One region of the Photorhabdus heterorhabditis genome, then DNA from elsewhere that is predicted to be linked to it. Evidence: predicted binding sites of a transcription regulator. Region 1 holds the regulator's gene; each other region holds the start of a gene.
The links. The regulator CRP, encoded in region 1, controls carbon source genes, mostly activating them, when cyclic AMP is high. The targets are predictions, from matches to a motif close to ATGTGANNNNNNTCACAT.

Region 1 (4,221 bases):
AGAAGTCATGCATGGGAAAACTTCTGCTATTCATCATAATCAGCAAGGTGTGTTTAAAGGTCTTAATCGGCCATTAACGGTTACCCGTTACCATTCATTGGTGATTGCTGCGGAAACATTACCTGCTTCATTTGAGGTGACTGCATGGAGCCAGCATGACGGCAATGTAGATGAAATCATGGGAATTCGTCACCGCACGTTGCCTCTGGAAGGTGTGCAGTTCCATCCAGAAAGTATTCTCAGCGAGCAAGGGCATCAGCTACTGAGAAACTTCCTTAGATATTAACCAGATACCAATAATTTCTTCATTTATTCATCTTTTTCATTGGCCCATCTTTGATTTTTTATGCGTATTTTGTGATTATATTTTCACTTTTAAATAATGTATATATAAAAATCGGGTGGGAAAATGACAGAACATGCCGCAGTAAATAGAAATACCTACGATCAAGTCATGTTGCCAATCTATTCACCGGCACAGTTTATACCGGTGAAAGGGCAAGGTAGTCGTGTATGGGATCAACAAGGGAAGGAATACATTGATTTTGCGGGTGGTATTGCTGTTATGGCTTTGGGACATTGTCACCCTGAGTTGGTTGATGTTTTGAAGCAGCAAGGAGAGAAACTTTGGCATATCAGTAATATTTTCACCAATGAACCGGCTTTAATATTGGCGCAGAAATTGATTGATGCTACGTTTGCTGAACGGGTATTTTTTGCTAATTCAGGTGCAGAAGCGAATGAAGCTGCATTTAAACTGGCTCGTCACTATGCCATTACCCGTCACAGCCCATATAAAACCAAAATTATTGCGTTCCATCAGGGATTTCATGGTCGTACCCTTTTTACTGTCTCTGTTGGTGGTCAGCCAAAATATGCTGATGGTTTTGGGCCAAAACCCGCAGATATTATTCATGTACCTTTTAATGACTTAGAGGCGGTAAAGGCAGTCATGGATGACCATACTTGTGCGGTTATATTGGAACCTGTTCAGGGAGAAGGGGGAGTAACTCCTGCAACATCTGCGTTTATTCATGGGGTGCGTGAGCTTTGTGATAAACATCAGGTGCTGCTGGTGTTTGACGAAGTACAAAGTGGGATGGGACGTACCGGCAAACTGTTTTCTTATATGCATTATGATGTTGCACCGGATATTATCACCACAGCGAAAGCACTAGGAAATGGTTTTCCTGTCAGTGCTATGCTGACCACCGCGAATATTGCCTCGGTTATGGTGCCGGGAACTCACGGTACGACTTACGGTGGTAATCCGCTGGCTTGTGCAGTCGCAAATGTTGCGTTTGATATTATCAATACGCCAGAGGTTCTGGATGGGGTTGAAAAACGTCATAATTTAATTGTGAATTTTTTGAACGATATTAATCAGCAATATTCCGTATTTGGTGAGATCCGTGGAAAAGGATTACTGATTGGTGCGGAACTAAAAGGGCAGTATCAGGGAAAATCTAAAGATATCCTGCAACTGGCTGCTGAAAATGGGCTAATGTTGCTGAGTGCTGGCAGTGATGTACTGCGTTTCACACCTTCGTTGATTATCAGTAAAGAAGAGATTGCTCAGGGAATGGAACGGTTGGAAAAGACGATTAGCCAGTTAGTATAACGAATACAAGAAAAATCAGCGCAAATATAATGCGCTGATTCATCAGGTATTAACGTGTACCGTAAACAACAATTGTTTTGCCGTGTGCGGAAATCAGGTTTTGATCTTCCAGCATTTTCAGGATACGACCAACCGTTTCACGGGAACAGCCAACAATTTGGCCAATTTCCTGACGTGTGATTTTGATTTGCATCCCATCCGGGTGGGTCATAGCATCTGGTTGTTTTGCCAAATTCAGCAAGGTCTGAGCAATACGGCCGGTAACATCCAGAAAGGCTAGATTACCGACTTTCTCAGAAGTCGTTTGCAAACGGCTTGCCATTTGGGCAGATAAACGCATTAGAATATCCGGGTTGACCTGAATCAGTTGGCGGAATTTTTTATAGGAAATTTCAGCCACTTCACAGGCACTTTTAGCCCGTACCCAGGCTGTACGCTCTTGCCCTTCTTCAAATAATCCAAGTTCGCCAATGAAATCTCCCTGATTTAAATAGGAGAGGATCATCTCTTTGCCTTCTTCATCTTTAATCAAAACTGCAACAGAGCCTTTTACGATGTAGTAAAGCGTCTCTGCTTTTTCGCCTTGATGAATAAGCGTGCTTTTAGATGGATATTTATGAATATGGCAGTGTGACAAAAACCATTCAAGAGTGGGGTCTGTTTGTGGCTTGCCGAGAACCATTCGCTTCATCCTCTGTTGTTATCGCTGCCTAAATAACATGAGAATCTAAAAGTTTCTCATCAGGCTGGCTTATAAAGACACTAGCTTAACATATTAGTTTGTCGAAAAACCGACAGGTGAAAGTTTTATATAGGTTATCTAAAATTTGAACCCTGAGTATTGATCCTAACCTAATATATACCTGACCTGCTTCTGTTTGTAGCACAGGAAAAGGTTTCTGTCTTGTCTTGTATTGTTTCAGCATCATGAACTGCGCATTAGATTGCCAGTTTAATACCGAAAGGGTAGGCTTTAATGCAAAAAATGGTTTAAGGGGGGATTATGCAAGCACGGGTAAAATGGGTTGAAGGGTTATCTCTTTTGGGGGAGTCGTCTTCGGGTCATCAGATAATGATGGATGGAAATGCCGGCGATAAGGCACCAAGCCCAATGGAAATGGTATTAATGGCAGCGGGTGGTTGCAGTACGATTGATGTTGTTTCTATTTTGCAGAAAGGTAGATATGACGTAATAGATTGTGAGGTAAAATTAACTTCCCGCCGTCGTGAAGAAGCGCCACGCTTGTTTACTCATATAAATCTGCATTTCATTGTGACAGGCAAAGATTTAACAGATAAAGCGGTTGAACGTGCTGTTATACTTTCCGCAGAAAAATATTGCTCTGTTTCGTTGATGCTGGGAAAGTCAGTTGAAATCACCCACAGTTTTGAAATTAAAGATGCAGATTAAGATATTATTTATTGATTAAAAAATAACGGCAGGTAACTAACATTTCAGTTACCTGTTTTATTAACTGAATAATGTAAAGATGTGAATTCAGAGACTGGATTTTTTACATTTATCCCAGGTTCTGATCAGCAAATCTTTTCCCCTTCCAGCAATCGTTGTACTAATGGCGTCATAATTAATTCCATTGCCAATCCCATTTTTCCGCCTGGAACCACAATGGTATTAATACTTGAAACGAATGAGCCTTGTAGCATTGATAACAGGTACGGGAAATCAATCTGAGTCAGATCACGGAAACGGATGACAATGAAACTTTCATCCAATGATGGAATGGCTTTGGCTGAAAATGGGTTGGAGGTATCCACGGTAGGGACACGTTGAAAGTTGATATGTGTTCGCGAAAATTGTGGCGTAATGTAATTGATATAATCATCCATAGAACGAACAACAGAATCCATCACCGCTTCTTGTGAATGTCCTCGTTCCCCGGTATCACGGATAAGTTTCTGTATCCATTCAAGGTTGACAATCGGCACTACTCCTACCAGCAGATCGACATGGCTGGCAACGTTATGTTGTGGTGTTACAACGCCACCATGTAGACCTTCATAGAACAGCACATCGGTTTGCTTGGGTAAGGATGCCCATGGTGTAAATGTACCGGGTAGCTGGTTGTAAGGAACGGCATCGTCATAAGTATGAAGATATTTCCGACGACGGCCTTCACCCGTTTCACCATAGTCAATCATGGTTTTTTCCAGCATGCCAAAATCATTGGCTTCTGGCCCAAAGTAACTGATATGTCTGCCTTGTTCTTTGGCTTTACGAATCGCAGCATCCATTTCAGGGCGGGTGTAACGGTGGAAACTGTCCCCTTCTATTTGCGCCGCACTGATATTAAGTTGCTGGAAAATTTTACGGAAAGCTAAACTCGTTGTTGTTGTTCCGGCGCCGCTAGAGCCGGTAATTGCAATAATCGGATGTTTGGCGGACATACAGTAAACTCCATAATGTTAAGAATCGAACATTTCTTTCGGCATAATATTGATGCTTTCATGCAGTTCAGACCACACCAGCATAACATCTCCTCGTTCTAACTGACGGCGTATGTCAGTGACTTTCTGCTCAAGCGATTTTTCATGTTCGCCATAGTCAGTACCTTCCCGCAGGACAAAGCTCTCTATCAAAT
Region 2 (4,221 bases), on a different contig from region 1:
TGAGAAAAATTGGCTGGAAGTGATTAAAGCATCAAGTGCAATTCCAGGATTTTATCGCAATGGTGTCACTATCGACGGTGTTGTTTATTATGACGGAGGTATCAGTGATGCGATTCCAGTGGAAGAAGCTTATCGCCGAGGAGCTGATACCATAGTGGTGATCCGTACGGTTCCTTCACAGCTCTATTACACGCCTGATTGGATGAAACGCATGGAGCATTGGTTGGGAGATAGCAGCCTGCAAAAGATGGTGCGAATGCTACAACAACATGCGAAAAGCTACTACCGTACTCAAAAATTTATTGAGAACCCACCTGATGATGTACAGATTTTTGAAATCTACCCACCGGCTCCATTAATGGCTAGTGCATTAGGCAGCCGTTTGGCAGCGTTAAATAAGGATTATCATCTTGGGCGCCGTAGTGGTCGCTATTTCCTGGCAACAGTCGGTCACTTGTTTGTTGATAATGAATTCGGTATTGCTGAGCGTAAAAATTACAATTTTAACCGTAACTTCTTGTGCCAGAATGTAAAAAATAGAGATTCGGCTAGGTCATCAGCTACGTTAACAGAGTCATCAGAACAGATTAATAACGGATAGTTTCATGTTTATTGATACCCACTGCCATTTTGATTTCCCTCCATTTCGTGATGATGAGCAGCAGAGTTTACAACGGGCGGCGCAGGTTGGTGTGGAAAAAATTATTGTGCCCGCTGTCAGTGGGCACAATTTGCAACGGGTGTTTAAACTGGCTTGTTCTTATCCAGAGGTCTATGCAGGACTAGGCTTGCATCCTCTTTATATCAATGAACATCAGGAATCGCATCTGGCAGATCTGGAACGATTACTGAAACAGAAACATGAAAAGCTGGTAGCTGTCGGAGAGATTGGCCTCGATCTTTATATGGCTGAACCCCAGTTTGCAAAGCAGGAAGAATTACTGTGTGCCCAATTGCGGTTAGCAAAACAGTATGAATTACCCGTTATGCTCCATTCCAGAAAAAGCCACGATCAACTGGCGGCGATCTTGAGAAGAATCAACCTTCCTCGTACTGGAGTTGTACACGGATTTGCCGGGAGTTTATCTCAGGCGGAGGCTTTTATCCGTTTGGGATATTACATTGGGGTAGGGGGAACCATGACTTATGAAAGAGCGCAGAAAACCCGTCGCGCAGTGGCTGAACTTCCTTTAACTTTTCTTGTGCTGGAAACAGACGCACCGGATATGCCGCTTTTCGGGTTTCAGGGAGAGCCTAACCGACCGGAAAGAATTACCGGGGTTTTTGCTTCGTTATGTGAGCTTCGCCGTGAATCTCCTGATGAAATCGCCGCCCAGCTTTATCATAACAGCATTGAGTTATTTGGATTAGTTATATGATTTACAGCGTGATTTTAACTACTATTGGCAAAGATGCCGTTAACTGAAACTGGATAAATCGATGATGGATTAAGATTCAAGGCTTCAAGGTTATAATATTGGTAATATTTTGTATGAAAAAGTGGCGCTACCCGTGGAAACCTTGGAGATGAATTATTTTGGTTAGCGCCTGTGGGATTACCTTAGAAAAATATTAGTGAGTATCTCCTGAAATAGCGTCAATATACCTGTTATCTTTCAAGTTGCCTCTTTGTTGGCTGCGTTCACTTACCGCCGCGCTGCAAATTGAAATCTATTGGGTATAGTATTTAATGCTTGTGATAGTTTATTTTTATCCTGATTTTTATATAGCTAGAAGGAGTGGAAAGATAATTGAATTTTGGCTTAATCAGGGATTAGGCATTATTAATACGGTTATTTTTGTACAGAGTGGATTCGATTAATAAGTGCATTTTTTCAAAATGGTGGCCAGTTGTTATAGTAGTCATATTTCTCGCCAAAGTAAAATGCTAATACCAATTGGAAAATACTCACCCGGTCAAAATAAAATATTATTTTCCATAAAGGGTTGATTCAGTGATTTAGGTTTGGGTTTGTTTCCTTAAATTTGTCTTTGAAATATTGCTTTATTTGCTTATCTGTATGGTGTGAACATGATACGGTAGAGCTGTTGTCGGTGGATAATTACCACCAAACTTTAGCTTCGCTTATATTATATTCATCTATTAATTTGTTATCCCGCCGGTCAGATTATCTTGCTGTAGATTATTTATACAATATTGTGTGATTTGCATCACATTTTTGGTTTTTTTATTGCTTTTTTCAGTAGGTATTTGTGATGTAGATAGCTTGTTCATTCCTATGACTGAGTATAATCAGCGCCGACTCAGCGTCAGTGAACGATTTACATTCAACTGACATATTTAATTTATTATTAAGTGAACAGGGATTCTTCCAATGCAACTCTTTATGAGCCTGGTCGGGATGGTAGTGCTGATCTTGATCGCAGTACTTTTTTCCAGTAACTATCGTGCTATTAAACTCCGTACTGTCCTTGGTGCCTTTTTGATTCAGGTCACTATCGGCGCTTTTGTACTTTACGTTCCCGTGGGTAAGAAAGTATTAATGGGTATGTCTGAGGGGGTTTCTAATGTTATTCAGTATGGTCAGAAAGGGATGGATTTTATTTTTGGCGGATTAGTTTCCCCCAAAATGTTTGAGCTGTTTGGCAGCGGTGGTTTTGTTTTCGCCTTGCGCGTACTGCCTATTATTGTTTTCTTCTCTTCACTGATTGCTGTTCTGTACTACATTGGTGTCATGCAGCTCATTATTAAAATATTGGGCGGTGGCCTGCAAAAAATTCTCGGAACTTCGCGTACAGAATCTTTATCTGCGACAGCTAATATTTTCGTGGGCCAAACTGAGGCACCGATGGTTGTTCGTCCTTATATTGCGACGATGACCCAGTCTGAGCTATTTGCGATTATGAGTGGTGGCCTAGCATCCGTTGCAGGTTCGGTACTGGCTGGCTATGCATCAATGGGTGTATCTTTAGATTATTTGATTGCTGCGTCCTTTATGGCGGCGCCAGGTGGTCTGTTGTTCGCTAAACTTATGGTGCCTGAAACCGAAAAAACCCACGATACTGTTGATGCAATGTCACTGGTTGCGGAAGAGGACCGCCCTGCTAACATTATTGATGCCGCTGCTTCTGGTGCCGTTGTTGGTATGCAATTAGCATTAAACGTAGGTGCAATGTTATTGGCGTTTGTTGCCTTGATTGCATTGGTAAACGGTATTCTTGGTGGCATTGGTGGGTGGTGGAATTACCCACAACTTTCCCTTGAATTGGTGCTGGGCTGGATTTGTGCGCCAATTGCTTATTTGATTGGTGTTCCGTGGAATGAAGCCATAGTGGCGGGTTCTTTCATTGGTCAAAAACTGGTTGTGAATGAATTCGTTGCCTTTATGAACTTTGGCGCTTATTTGAAACCAGATGATGTGGTTGCGGCAGCGGGTTTGCAGGTTCTGTCAGAACACACCAAAGCAATCATCTCCTTTGCGCTGTGTGGTTTTGCTAACCTTTCTTCCGTCGCTATTCTGTTGGGTGGTTTGGGCGGTATGGCTCCAAGTCGTCGTGGGGATGTTGCTCGTCTGGGGATCAAAGCTGTTATAGCGGGTACATTATCTAACCTGATGAGTGCAACCATTGCCGGATTCTTCCTGGCTCTGTAACTTTATTGCAGTGTGCAGGTGGGATAATCCCGCCTGCAATCAATTTTCTTTCCGGTTTATCTTCATTAAATATTGCAGAGTGCAATATCAAAAAACTGGTCATACCGCGCCTTAGCCTCCAGAAATAAATAACGCTTAGGCTGCCAGCCACCAAACGTCACTTTCAGACACTGAAACTCCTGAATTATTTGTGCCACCGGGTCATACCGGGTTTTGGCAATAAATCGTTGATAGTTAATAGTAATGGCGCTCCAGCGATTGACCTTGCGATATTTTTCACTTACCCCAGTCACAGAGTTATCTATGCTCCTGGGGATGCGCTCACTTGCCGCCGCGCTGCAATTTGAAATCTATTGGGTATAGGCATATTAACTTCTCCTATTTATCTTATTTTTTGCAATATGAATATTTAAACCAGAGGCTTAAATGTTGCGAATAAAACTCTCATTAACTGACAAGTGTGAATTTATGCTGACGGGCAATTAATCTTGCCCCGCATGCTGTTTGCATTCCTTCAAGTGCAATGGATTTTCCCTGATATTGCAGGGAATCAGCACCTTCAATAATAGGAAAAACTCCTTTGCATTGGGGGCATTCGACCTGATCC
Region 3 (4,221 bases), on a different contig from region 1:
TGATCCCATTCAAGACACGATCACCTTTGATGATTTCGCTAAAGTTGATATGCGAATCGCCCTTATTAAACAAGCTGATTTCGTAGAAGGTTCAGATAAGTTACTGAAACTGAATCTGGATCTGGGTGGCGAAACTCGTCAGGTGTTTTCCGGTATCCGCTCCAGTTATCCTGATCCAAAAGCGCTGGAAGGCCGTTTGACCGTGATGGTGGCTAACCTGGCGCCGCGTAAAATGCGCTTTGGTGTTTCTGAAGGTATGGTAATGGCTGCTGGCCCTGGCGGAAAAGATATTTTCCTACTCAGCCCTGACAGCGGTGCACAACCCGGTATGCAAGTGAAATAGCAATAAATTCATCTTATGAATATATCTTAGCGGGGATCAGCCATGATCCCCGCTTTTTTAAATGTGATTTATGGCACATTTTCAGCGTTAATTGTATGATGAATGCCTCACTGGAATTAGGAATTTTGTTATGTCGTTTCGTGAAGTACTGATTATAGGTTGGCAGTACCTGCGAGCATTTGTACTGATTTATCTGTGTCTACTGGCAGGTAATGCCGTCTCTGCCCTGCTACCCATCACTATCCCTGGCAGTATTATCGGTATGTTGATATTGTTCGTTTTACTCGCTTTCCAGCTTATCCCTGCTCACTGGGCAAAACCCGGTTGTAGCCTGTTACTGAAAAATATGACCCTGCTGTTTCTGCCTATCGGTGTAGGCATTATGAATTATTACGATCAGATCAGCCAACAGATGCTACCGATTGTCCTTTCATGCTTGATCAGCACCGCCGTTGTTATGATTATCGTTGCTTACAGTTCCCATTATATTCACCGTGAACGTCCGGTTATTGGCTCCGTATCAGAAGTGAAGATTGAACAACAGAAACAAGAGAAATAAAAATGTTAAGTCATATTTGGTGGTCACTACCACTGACATTGATTGTATTCTACATTGCAAGAAAACTTTCACTACAGCTCAAAGTTCCCATTCTTAATCCTTTATTGGTTTCTATCGCAGTGCTTATTCCGATATTGATAATAACCAATACCCCCTATGATCACTATTTCGCAGGCAGCCGGATTTTAAATGATCTGCTCCAGCCCGCCGTGGTTGCGTTGGCATTTCCTTTATATGAACAGCTGCACCAGATCCGGGCCCAATGGAAATCCATCATCAGTATCTGTTTTATCGGCAGTATCGTTGCTATGGTGACAGGTACTGCTATTGCACTGTGGACAGGCGCCACACCTGAAATGGCAGCCTCTATACTTCCTAAATCAGTCACTACGCCTATCGCAATGGCAGTCGCCGATGCTATCGGCGGTATTCCTGCAATTAGCGCCGCTTGTGTCATTTTTGTCGGTATTCTTGGCGCCGTATTTGGTCATAACCTATTCGATATTTTGCAGGTAAAAACTAAAGCATCCCGCGGCTTAGCAATGGGAACCGCATCACATGCTTTAGGTACCGCCCGTTGCGCGGAAGTTAATTTTATTGAAGGCGCATATAGCTCATTAGCACTGATGACCTGCGGTATCATTACTTCACTGACGGCCCCTTTTGTGTTCCCAGTGCTACTATACTTATTTGGCTAGTTATAGTTAAAAAATTTGATGCAGATCTCTAAATTACTGGCTTTAATTACAAAAATTTCACCATCTATACCCAATAGATTTCAAGATGGATCGCGACGGCAAAGGAGCGAATCCCCGGGAGCATAGATAACTATGTCATAGATAACACTGTGACCGGGGTGAGTGAGTGCAGCCAACAAAGAGACAACTTGAAAGATAACAGGTATATATGATGTTAATCACATTAAAAACCTGACCAAACAGCCTAAAATTATCTTAACTTAATTTGGAGATCGTTCTATGCAAGCTCGTTTTCACTCTATCTGGGCACAGTTGCCATCTAAACTACAGGATGCACTTTTGCCCTATGCAGGAAACGACAACTTTCCTGCTATGCTTACCGCTGAACAAGCGAAATCCATCAAGAAAGCCTGTGGCTTTGACGATAACACATTGGCGATTGCTCTGCTGCCATTAGCAGCAGCATGTTCCCTCACGCCGATATCGCATTTTAATGTCGGTGCAATTGCCCGTGGAGAAAGCGGAAACCTCTACTTTGGTGCCAATATGGAATTTACCGGCGTGCCGTTACAGCAAACAATTCATGCTGAACAATGTGCTATCACCCACGCTTGGTTGCGGGGCGAGAAAAAATTGACATCCATTACCGTGAATTACTCTCCATGCGGTCACTGCCGTCAGTTTATGAACGAACTTAATAGTGGCACACAACTAGAGGTCCATCTACCAAAGCAAACACCTTCAACATTAGGTGACTATTTACCCGATTCATTTGGTCCAAACGATCTGGGGATTACCACTCTGTTAATGGACCCGATTAATCATGGCTATAAATTAGAAACCACCGATAAACTGGTACTAACTGCACTAGATGCAGCAAACCAGAGCCATGCCCCATACAGCAATTCATACAGTGGTATCGCACTTTTGGGAAAAAACGGAAAAATCTATTCTGGCCGTTACGCAGAAAATGCTGCATTTAACCCAAGCTTACCCCCACTACAAGCAGCACTGATTTTGATGAATATGTCTGGTGGTGATTATTTGGCTATCGAAAGAGCGGTACTCATTGAGGGAAAACACAGCCACTTATCCCAACGAAGCGCAACTCAATCCATACTCGCTACTTTGGGTTGTAGTAAATTTGAGCACTACACCTTCTAAGTTCGATGAAAAATTCAATTTTCCCTCTATATCAGATAGAGGGTTTTCCTCAATGAAAACAGTGAACGTAACATTTTATTAGCCAAATCTGGATGTTATCTCTCATTTTCACCCATAATACCTCTAATTAAGTAACATTTACTGTACATATTTTTCCTATCTCTTAGGATCTATAATTGACCTTGTTATCCATTTAGTTCAAAGAGTAAGATTCATGGAACTGGAACACGAAAGTAAACGTCCATTATATATTCCCTATGCTGGCCCAATCCTGTTGGAATTCCCCCTGCTGAATAAAGGCAGTGCCTTTACTGAAGAAGAGCGTAGCAACTTTAACCTGCATGGTTTATTACCTGAAGCCGTCGAAACCATCGAAGAGCAAGCTGAACGAGCCTATCGACAGTACCTTGATTTCGAAAATGATGCAGACAAACACATTTATCTGCGAAATATTCAGGACACTAACGAAACCCTGTTCTACCGCCTGCTGGATGCACATTTGAACGAAATGATGCCAATCATCTACACCCCAACTGTAGGTGAGGCTTGTGAACACTTTTCCGATATTTATCGCCGCGCCCGAGGCTTGTTCATCTCATACCCAAACAAAGCCCATATTGATGACATGCTGCAAAACGCGACCAAACAAAATGTAAAAGTTATCGTTGTTACCGATGGCGAACGCATTCTTGGCCTGGGTGACCAAGGTATTGGCGGGATGGGTATTCCTATCGGTAAGCTTTCCCTGTATACCGCCTGTGGTGGCATTAGCCCAGCCTATACGCTGCCAGTGGTACTGGATGTGGGAACTAATAACCCACAGCGCCTGAATGACCCACTATATATGGGCTGGCGTCATCCACGTATTACTGGTCAAGAATATGATGAATTCGTTGATGAATTTATTCAGGCCGTTAAACGCCGCTGGCCAAACGTATTGTTGCAATTTGAGGATTTTGCGCAAAAAAATGCCATGCCGCTACTCAACCGCTATCGCCATGAGATTTGCTGCTTTAATGATGATATTCAGGGAACGGCTGCTGTTACTCTGGGTAGCTTGATTGCAGCCAGCCGCGCTGCGGGTCGTCAATTGAAAGATCAAACTGTTACTTTCTTGGGAGCAGGTTCCGCCGGTTGTGGTATCGCAGAACAGATCGTTGCTCAGATGAAATCTGAAGGTTTAAGTGAAGAACAAGCTCGCGCTCGTATTTTCATGGTTGACCGTTTTGGTTTACTGACAGATAAGCTGCCAAATCTGTTGGATTTTCAGAACAAACTGGTACAAAAAAGCGACTCACTGATTGCATGGGATGTGAATAGCGATACAATCTCTCTACTCGATGTTGTTCGTAACGCCAAACCGACTGTCTTGATTGGTGTTTCAGGTCAAGCTGGCCTGTTTACAGAAGAGATCATCCGTGAGATGCACAAACACTGCGAACGTCCAATCGTAATGC
Region 4 (4,221 bases), on a different contig from region 1:
GATGATAAAGTTTTTCTAAGAGGTGCTCAACAATCGGATAAAAATGGAGTGGTCAATTTTACTACTATTTATCCTGGGTTTTATGTTGGTAGGGCAACTCATATTCATATTGCAATTAGACAGATTAGCAAAGATATAAATGAAAAAGAGCATTTTTCCTTTGTTGGTCAGATGTATTTTCCTGAAGAAATCAACACAGAGGTTTATAAATATGATCTGTATTCAAAACGGAAGATAATCAGAACCAAAAATCATGAAGATGAATATTTTAAAAATATGAATGGTCATCTTTCAGAAATAAAATTAACAAAAATAGATGAATCTGATATTAACCGTGGAATATTGGGTGAAATAATTTTATCAATAGACTTGGAAAATATATCTAATTTCATAACTAAAGATGATTTATATTCTCATGCGGTATGACCGATTCTGTTGAATAGACTAAATTTCAATGTAATAACAGTCGAAATTATAAAGTAACCTATGTAAATAGTATGCTGATTAGTCATTTAAAAAAAGTATCAGGTGCTTGATATACCCAATAGATTTCAATTTGCAGCGTGGCGGCAAGTGAACGCAGCCAACAAAGAGGCAACTTGAAAGATAACAGGTATATACCCAATAGATTTCAAGATGCATCGCGACGGCCAGGGAGCGAATCCCCGGGAGCATAGATAACTATGTGACCGGGGTGAGTGAGTGCAGCCAACAAAGAGGCAACTTGAAAGATAACAGGTATAGTTACATATGGACATTGTGCAGGCACAGAGAGAGAGGATTATCTTTGCTGTTTGGTTAATATTATCCAGTAGATCGTGGTTCTCTGTGCCTGTCATTTTCGTGGAGAGTTTTCAACCGCAGTGAGCGAAACATCAAATTAATGAGTTGCACCTCCACTGATGACGACATCCTCACTGTTTTTTAATGCTTCATCGATGGCAATTTCCAGCGCTGTTATGACAGTTTCTAAGGTCATACTTGGAGTACCTGAGTGCCGAGCTGCCTGCTCAGGCAGATAGGGAATATGGATAAATCCACCACGTATTTCAGGATTGGTGTATGCCAAATGATGCAACAAGCCATACATAACGTGATTACAGACAAAAGTGCCTGCGGTTTGTGAGATTGAGGCAGGGACTCCTGCTTTATGCAAGCCTTTGACTATCGCATTGATCGGTAATGTGGAGAAGTAGGCCGCAGGGCCTGTTACGACTATGGGAGTATTGATAGGCTGATTGCCTTGATTATCAGGAATACGAGCATCATTAATATTAATTGCTACGCGTTCTACGGTAATATCTGGCCTACCGCCCGCTTGTCCTACTGAAATCACTAGATCAGGTTGTATTTCATCAATAGCGGTGTATAGGCAAGCCAGAGAGACATCGAATACGCATGGAAGCTGGCGAGCTTCGACCCGCGCTCCGCATAGTCTGCGACCTTGCAGCTGTTTAGCTGCTTCCCATGACGGGTTTATCGTTTCATCGTCGAAAGGATCAAAACCTGTAATTAAAACTGTTTTTTGTGGCACCATAGATAGCACTCCTGCATGTTGGAAAAATTCTAATATGTTTAAACAATATGCATTCTATAAAAGGTGATTGTGATATTTATATTTGTTAATTGTTACATTTTTATTGTAAATATAATTATAACATTGTGAAAAATAATAAAGAAAAAACATTTCATTAGATATGGAAATAAAATATAATTTTTTTTAATTTTTCACGATAATAAAAATTCGATGAAAATATAATTCGATGTATTGTACTGTTGGTTTATATACCCAGTGGATTTCAAGATGAATCGCGACGGCAAGGGAGCGAATCCCCGGGAGCATAGATAACGATGTGACCGGGGGAGTGAGTGCAGCCAACAAAGAGGCGACTTGAAAGATTACGGGTATAAACATAGGAGCGGATAATTTATATTTAATGAAGTTGCAGTAGACCTTTGTTTTTCTTCTTCACGGTTAATAAATCAAATCAGTTATTTGGGCCTATTCTCTTCTTGGTGTTGTTTGAAATATAAATATAATTAAACAATTTATTGTTTGTTTCCCAGTGTGAATGTATTCAGATAGCTTATGATTGAGAGAAAACATTCGGCTTTTTTTGTTAAATTTGCAATTGTTGTTCAATCCCGTGTTAATCTTCAGTAATAGTTAGACCACTCATTTTTTCTTGTTTTATGGTTATTTTGTGACTTATGTCTCAAAATAATGTACGTTTTTCTTTTTTATCTTACTTTAAAGTGATATTTATCACTAATAGATGTCTAAATACTCAATACAGTAGATTTCAATTAATTTCATTATAAATTCTTCCCTCTGAGGAGTCTGATATGTCTGATGTGTTTCACTTGGGTCTGACCAAAAGCGACCTGCAAGGCGCAACTCTAGCTATTGTTCCGGGTGATCCGAAACGTGTGGAAAAAATTGCAAGATTAATGGACAACCCAGTTCATCTTGCTTCTTTGCGTGAATTTACGTCATGGCGAGCAGAAATTGATGGTAAAGCAGTTATTGTTTGCTCCACGGGTATAGGTGGTCCATCAACGTCCATTGCTGTTGAAGAATTAGCACAATTAGGTGTTCGTACTTTCCTGCGTATTGGTACAACAGGGGCAATTCAAGAAAATATTAATGTTGGTGATGTACTGGTAACCACGGCGGCTGTTCGCTTGGATGGTGCTAGCTTGCATTTTGCGCCGATGGAATTTCCGGCAGTTGCAGATTTTGAATGTACAACTGCGTTGTATGAAACGGCAAAAGATTTAGGTGCAACGACACATGTTGGCGTAACAGCTTCTTCAGATACTTTCTATCCTGGTCAGGAACGTTATGATACCTATTCTGGCCGTGTTGTGAGTCGTTTCAAAGGGTCAATGGCTGAATGGCAGGCAATGGGCGTCATGAACTATGAAATGGAATCTGCAACTTTGTTGACTATGTGTGCAAGCCAGGGGCTGCGTGCGGGTATGGTTGCTGGTGTCATTGTTAACCGTACTCAGCAGGAAATCCCTGATGTTGAATTGCTAAAGAAAACCGAGAGCAGTGCATTGATGATCGTAGTAGAGGCTGCTCGCCGCCTATTGTAAATCATATTCTTTAGGGCCGGAATATTCCGGCTCACTCTTCTTTTTAGATAGAAATCTGTTAATGTCTTAATATTTTACAACTAATTAAGAGTAATCATGATTACAACATCCTTCTTATTACATCCATCGGCGCTTCCCCTCCATGGAGGGATTAATTTCCGTGATTTAGGTGGTAAAACGGTAGTCAGTGGCGGGAAAATCAAATCAGGTTTACTTTTCCGTTCCGGTTCTCTAGATCTTTTGACAGAAAAAGACCAATCTTTCTTGGCAAAGAAAAACCTGTTTCAAATTATAGATTATCGGGATATAAGTGAAATATCTGATAAGCCCGATCAGATATGGAATGGTGCTAATTATCACCATGCCCCTGCTAATCCATTATCTGAGGAGGTGAATGCTAATCTGGAGAAATTAGCGTCAGAAACGTTGGAACAATTTAATCCACAGGCATTTATGTTCCGTCTTTATGAATTATTGCCTTTAAAAAACCCCGCTTATAAGACACTGGTTAGCTTACTGCAACAGCCGGAAAAAGGCGGAATAGTACAACATTGTGCGGTAGGTAAAGATAGAACCGGTGTAGGTTCTGCGCTGGTGTTGTTTGCACTTGGCGCTGATTTGGACACGGTAATGGAAGATTATTTGGTGACTAATTCTACGTTGGCTCCTTACCGAGAGTATTTGTTGAATGAACATGCGAAAACCATGAGTGACAATGTGGTTGAGAAATTCGCTTATGTCTATTCCGTCAGAGAAGAGTTTCTCATGACGGCATTAAACAGTATTAATCAGAATTATGGCAGTGTAGATGTATGGCTGGAGAAAGACTTTGGCCTTGATTGTGCAGCCCGTAAGAAATTACAAGGTTATTTCCTTGAATAAAATATCGGTTTAATTCTGGTTAATACGGTAGTAGTTAAATTGAATATGGTATTAATCAATATAGGAATATGAATTTGAGCCTCCATGAATTAGTTGATCTGGTTGTAGATTTTGTTAAAGCCCATGATACTTGGATCATACCGATAATTTTCTTACTCGCTTTTGGTGAATCTTTAGCTTTTTTCTCCTTGCTATTGCCAGCAACTATCATATTGCTCGGATTAGGTGCATTAATAG

Region 2: AM629_RS00040 (NupC/NupG family nucleoside CNT transporter) is a predicted target of CRP. The motif match lies at 2,161-2,178, and genes of this name have one in related genera.
Region 3: cdd (cytidine deaminase) is a predicted target of CRP. The motif match lies at 1,807-1,824, and genes of this name have one in related genera.
Region 4: udp (uridine phosphorylase) is a predicted target of CRP. The motif match lies at 2,255-2,272, and genes of this name have one in related genera.

The regions. Positions count from the first base shown of each region.
Region 1 is NZ_LJCS01000022.1:48,090-52,310, forward strand. Features, by position in the region: gene AM629_RS09825 (aminodeoxychorismate synthase component II) at 1-286, shown strand, start outside; gene argD (bifunctional acetylornithine/succinyldiaminopimelate transaminase) at 410-1,621, shown strand; gene crp (cAMP-activated global transcriptional regulator CRP) at 1,671-2,303, opposite strand; gene AM629_RS09840 (OsmC family protein) at 2,625-3,032, shown strand; gene AM629_RS09845 (phosphoribulokinase) at 3,158-4,027, opposite strand; gene AM629_RS09850 (YheU family protein) at 4,046-4,221, opposite strand, start outside.
Region 2 is NZ_LJCS01000001.1:3,161-7,381, reverse strand. Features, by position in the region: gene AM629_RS00050 (patatin-like phospholipase family protein) at 1-601, shown strand, start outside; gene AM629_RS00045 (TatD family hydrolase) at 606-1,379, shown strand; gene AM629_RS00040 (NupC/NupG family nucleoside CNT transporter) at 2,349-3,614, shown strand; partial or broken gene AM629_RS00035 (Tox-REase-5 domain-containing protein) at 3,701-3,895, opposite strand; gene AM629_RS00030 (PAAR domain-containing protein) at 4,062-4,221, opposite strand, start outside.
Region 3 is NZ_LJCS01000001.1:35,153-39,373, forward strand. Features, by position in the region: gene metG (methionine--tRNA ligase) at 1-343, shown strand, start outside; gene AM629_RS00170 (CidA/LrgA family protein) at 474-902, shown strand; gene AM629_RS00175 (CidB/LrgB family autolysis modulator) at 905-1,600, shown strand; gene cdd (cytidine deaminase) at 1,880-2,764, shown strand; gene AM629_RS00185 (NAD-dependent malic enzyme) at 2,979-4,221, shown strand, end outside.
Region 4 is NZ_LJCS01000032.1:29,874-34,094, forward strand. Features, by position in the region: gene AM629_RS12240 (twin-arginine translocation signal domain-containing protein) at 1-426, shown strand, start outside; gene pcp (pyroglutamyl-peptidase I) at 881-1,537, opposite strand; gene udp (uridine phosphorylase) at 2,347-3,102, shown strand; gene AM629_RS12255 (tyrosine-protein phosphatase) at 3,199-3,984, shown strand; gene AM629_RS12260 (DedA family protein) at 4,053-4,221, shown strand, end outside.